2 regions of the Kitasatospora sp. NPDC087315 genome follow, and region 1 is predicted to be linked to the other one. Evidence: riboswitches for the same ligand, from Rfam matches in the RefSeq annotation. Region 1 holds a riboswitch; the other holds the start of a gene.

Region 1 (2,194 bases):
TCTCCAGCGCCTTGCGGCCGATGAACGCGCCCTCGTTGGTGGTCTTGTCGAACCGGACAACCCGGCCCAGGCCGGCGTCGAACGGGGTCAGGTCGGTGGACAGCTCGTGCCCGTACAGCGGCATGCCCGCCTCCAGGCGCAGCGTGTCGCGGCAGGACAGGCCGCAGGGCACCAGGCCGCGGTCGGCGCCGGCCTCGGTCAGCGCCGTCCAGACGGGCTCGGCGTCGGCCGGGGCGCAGAAGATCTCGAAGCCGTCCTCGCCGGTGTAGCCGGTGCGGGCGAGCAGCACCTCGCGGCCGGCCACCCGGGCCGGGAGGATCGCGTAGTACTTCAGGCCGGGCAGGTCGGCGTCGGTGGTGTCGGCGAGGATCGCGGTGGACTCCGGGCCCTGGACGGCGATCAGGGAGTAGGTGTCGCGGTCGTCGGTGACGACGGCGTCGAAGCCCTTGGCGCGGGCGATCAGCTCGTCCAGCACCAGCTGGGCGTTGGAGGCGTTGGCGACGACCAGGAAGGCGTCCTCGCGCAGGCGGTAGACGATCAGGTCGTCCAGGATGCCGCCGTCCTCGGCGCAGATCATGGTGTAGCGGGCGCGCAGCACGCCCAGCGCGGAGACGAAGCCGACCAGCGCGTGGTCCAGCATCTCGCCGGCCTGCGGACCGGTGACGGTGATCTCGCCCATGTGGGAGAGGTCGAAGAGGCCGGCCCTGGTGCGGACGGCGAGGTGCTCCTCGCGCTCGCTGCCGTAGCGCAGCGGCATGTCCCAGCCGGCGAAGTCGGTCATGGTCGCGCCGAGGGCGCGGTGCAGCGCGTCGAGCGCGGTGAGGCGGAGGGACGACATGGCCTGGGACTCCTCGGTCTGGGCACTCAGGTGTGCGCACGCCGGACCGGTCCCGCTCGGGGCCGACCCTGCGCGCGGGCATGCGGCGGCTGGGTCTCCCCATCTGTCGTCGTACCTGAGAGCTTCACCGCACGCAGGCCCGCAGCTCTTTACAGCTAACAGGACAACATGGCGGCTTGCACCGTGGGTGGGCGCGTGGCAGAGCCGTGCGCCGCTTTCCAGATGTGCCTAACCCGTGCGGTAGGGGTGCCTGAGAGTTTCCGGGGAGGACTTGCTCCTTCGGCGCCGGCTGTGCCGCCTGACGGGGCACTCCGGGCTCTCCCGCGCGGGTTCGAGCGGCCTGTATGGAGTTAGGGGCCTCCGTCGGGAAAGCGCGGAGACGCGCACATCATGGCACGTCTGCGCCCCGGGCGGGAGAGGGGCCCCGGGCGGCCCGCTAGGCTGCTCGGCGTCGGCGGGCGCGCCGGCGGGCACGGCGCGGCGCACGAGCACGACACACGGACACAGGGCGGTACAGGGGCGCATGGGGTACCCGGCGGAGCAGCAGCAGGGGTGGGGCGGCCCGGAGACGGCGCCGCAGGGCGGCGGATGGCCGGCCAACGAGCTGGAGCAGGTGCTCACCGCCGCGCTCGGCGACCCGGGCGCGACCGCCCGGGTGATCGAGGTACTGGCCCGCAGCCAGGTGTGGATCCCGCTGCCGGCCGGGGCCGATCCGCAGGGCCAGTCGCTGAACCTGCCGACCGTCGAGCTGGCCGGCGACCCCTATGTGCCGGTCTTCTCCTCGCAGGAGGTGTTCCTGCGGCAGGCGCCGGGGATGGCCTTCGCGGTCGCGCCGGTCTGGGAGTTCGCCCGCGGGCTGCCGCTGGGCATCGGCATAGCGGTGAACCCGGAGGCGGCGGTCGGCATCCCGGTGCCGCCGGAGGGCGTGGCCGAGCTGCGGCGCGGGCCGCGCGAGGACCGCTGGGAGGCCCCGGACAGCCCGACCGGCGGCCGGGTGGCGCTGCGCGAGCCGGTGCCGGGCGAGGACCCGGAGGCCTTCCTGGCCGCCGCCCGGGCCGAACTCGCCGGCCTGCCCGGGGTGCTGACCGCCCGGCGGGCGCTGGCCAGCGTCGAGGGCGAGCCGACCGTGATGTTCATCGGGGTCCAGCTCGACCCGGCGGCCCCGGCTGAGCCGGCCACCGTGAACGAAGCACTGGGCCGGGCACTGGGAACCGCGCCGCTGCCCGGCGGCGTCCACCTCGTACTACTCGATCTCGTGGAGGATCCCGTGGTCGAGTGGTTGCTCAACCAGGTCCGGCCGTTCTACACACGGATGTGACGCGTTCCCTCCCCGCCCGGCGTCGGGCCGGAGGAGGG
Region 2 (2,194 bases), on a different contig from region 1:
CGCCAGGTGCTCGCGGGTGGTGGTCTCGTCGGTGGAGACCGAGATCCGGTCCTCGCCGTCCTGGTAGACGTTGATGCCGTGCTCGCGGGCGGCCTCGGCGATCGCGGCGGCGCGGCCGGGGACGACGGCGGTGACGGTGTCGAAGAACTCGCCGTGCAGCAGTTCCACGCCGCCGGCCCGCAGGCCCTCGGCGAGGGCGGCGGCGTAGCGGTGGGTGCGCCGGGCGATGTCCGCCAGGCCGTCCGGGCCGTGGTAGACGGCGTACATCGAGGCCATCACGGCGAGCAGCACCTGGGCGGTGCAGATGTTGCTGGTCGCCTTCTCGCGGCGGATGTGCTGCTCACGGGTCTGCAGCGCCAGGCGGTAGGCGCGGTTGCCGTCGGCGTCGACGGAGACGCCGACCAGGCGGCCGGGCAGCGAACGGGCGTACTCGGCGCGCACCGAGAGGTAGCCGGCGTGCGGGCCGCCGAAGCCCATCGGCACCCCGAAGCGCTGCGAGGTGCCGCAGGCGATGTCGGCGCCGAGCGAGCCCGGGGACTTCAGCAGGGTGAGCGCCAGCAGGTCGGCGGCGACGGCGACGATCGCGCCGAGGCCGTGGGCCTGCTCGATGACGGGGGTGAGGTCGCGGACCACACCGGTGGCACCCGGGTACTGGAGCAGCACGCCGAAGACACCGCGCTCGACGATCTCGGCCGGGATGCCCGCGGAGAGGTCGGCGACGACGACCTCGACCCCGGTCGGCACGGCGCGGGTGTTGACCACCGCGAGGGTCTGCGGCAGGGTCTCGGCGTCGACCAGGAAGACACCGCCCTTGACCTTGGTGACGCGGCGGGCCAGCGCCATCGCCTCGGCGGCCGCGGTGCCCTCGTCGAGCAGCGAGGAGCCGGAGGTGGGCAGGCCGGTCAGGTCGGAGACCAGGGTCTGGAAGTTGATCAGCGCCTCCAGGCGGCCCTGCGAGATCTCCGGCTGGTACGGCGTGTAGGCGGTGTACCAGGCCGGGTTCTCCAGGACGTTGCGGAGGATCACCGGCGGGGTGAAGGTCCCGTAGTAGCCCAGGCCGATCATCGGCTGGAGCACCCGGTTGCGGCCGGCCAGCTCGCGCAGCTCCGCGAGCACCTGGGCCTCGCTGCGACCCGCGGGCAGGTCCAGACCGGTGATGGAGCGGATCGCCTCGGGCACGGCGGTGGCGGCGAGCTCGTCCAGCGAGCCGTAGCCGACCTGGGCCAGCATCTTCTCCTGCGCGGCGGCGTCGGGGCCGATGTGGCGGGTCTCGAAGGGGCTGGCCTGCTCAAGCTCGGTGAGGGTCGCGGCGCTGGTGGAGCGTCCGGCGTTCGGCTGGGCGTTCATGGTGGTCGAGGCCTCCTGGTCACGGACCGGCGGGGGTCCGCACGCCGGACGGCTCCGATCGCTGCGGACAGCGGCTCGGCCCGGGCGGACGAACCCGACAGGCCTCCCCCTCTGTCATCGGGACCTGAGAGCTTCACCCGCACGGTGCGCTGTGGGCGCACCGTCGGCTTGCACCGTCGGTGAGGGTGGTGGCCGCCGGCTCCCTCGCCGGCGGTCCTGCCCTGCTTTCCAGAGTGACCTATCCCACACGGTACGGATGCCTGAGAGATTCCGGGGAGGAGTTGCTCCTTCGGCGCCTCGACCAGCGGTTTTCGCGGTCGGGGACTCTCCCGAGCGGGCTCGGCGGTCGCGCCCAGGGTACCAGCGGGAAGCCCTCCGATCACGGGTACGTCAGGTCACTCGGCCACTTCACCCGTGACCCGTACAGCGGAGCACCCGGCCCGGACGGCTGCACCCGGCTCGCGTATGTCTGGTTCATGGCTTTTGGTGTGAAGTGGCGGAGGGAACGGGTGCTCAAACCGCCGGCCTACGGCGTTCCGCAGGAACAGCTGCACGGGAGGAAAGAGTGCAAACCGATATCGATCCCCGGGACCTCATCGGCCACAAGGCGGTGGACCGCAACGGAGACAAGATCGGCACGGTCGACGAGGTGTACCTCGACGACGCCACCGGCCAGCCGGAGTGGGCCGCCGTCCGGACCGGCATCTTCGGCCGGGACGCCTTCGTCCCGCTGACCACCAGCGAGTTCTCCGGCGACGAGCTGCGGGTGCCGTACGACAAGTCCCTGGTGAAGGAGTCACCGGACTTCGGCGTGGGCCAGCACCTCTCACCGGCCCAGGAACTCCAG

What was found. Region 1 has a riboswitch for glycine ahead of gcvT (glycine cleavage system aminomethyltransferase GcvT). Riboswitches for the same ligand answer to the same signal wherever they lie in the genome.
Region 2: another riboswitch for glycine. It lies ahead of gcvP (aminomethyl-transferring glycine dehydrogenase); the one in region 1 lies ahead of gcvT (glycine cleavage system aminomethyltransferase GcvT).

What each region holds. Positions count from the first base shown of each region.
Region 1 covers NZ_JBIUYD010000019.1:167,204-169,397, forward strand. Annotated here, with positions in the region: gene gcvT (glycine cleavage system aminomethyltransferase GcvT) at 1-838, opposite strand, end outside; glycine riboswitch at 1,067-1,172, opposite strand; gene ACIO5D_RS26095 (enhanced serine sensitivity protein SseB) at 1,362-2,156, shown strand.
Region 2 covers NZ_JBIUYD010000030.1:14,628-16,821, reverse strand. Annotated here, with positions in the region: gene gcvP (aminomethyl-transferring glycine dehydrogenase) at 1-1,347, opposite strand, end outside; glycine riboswitch at 1,586-1,689, opposite strand; gene ACIO5D_RS32865 (PRC and DUF2382 domain-containing protein) at 1,913-2,194, shown strand, end outside.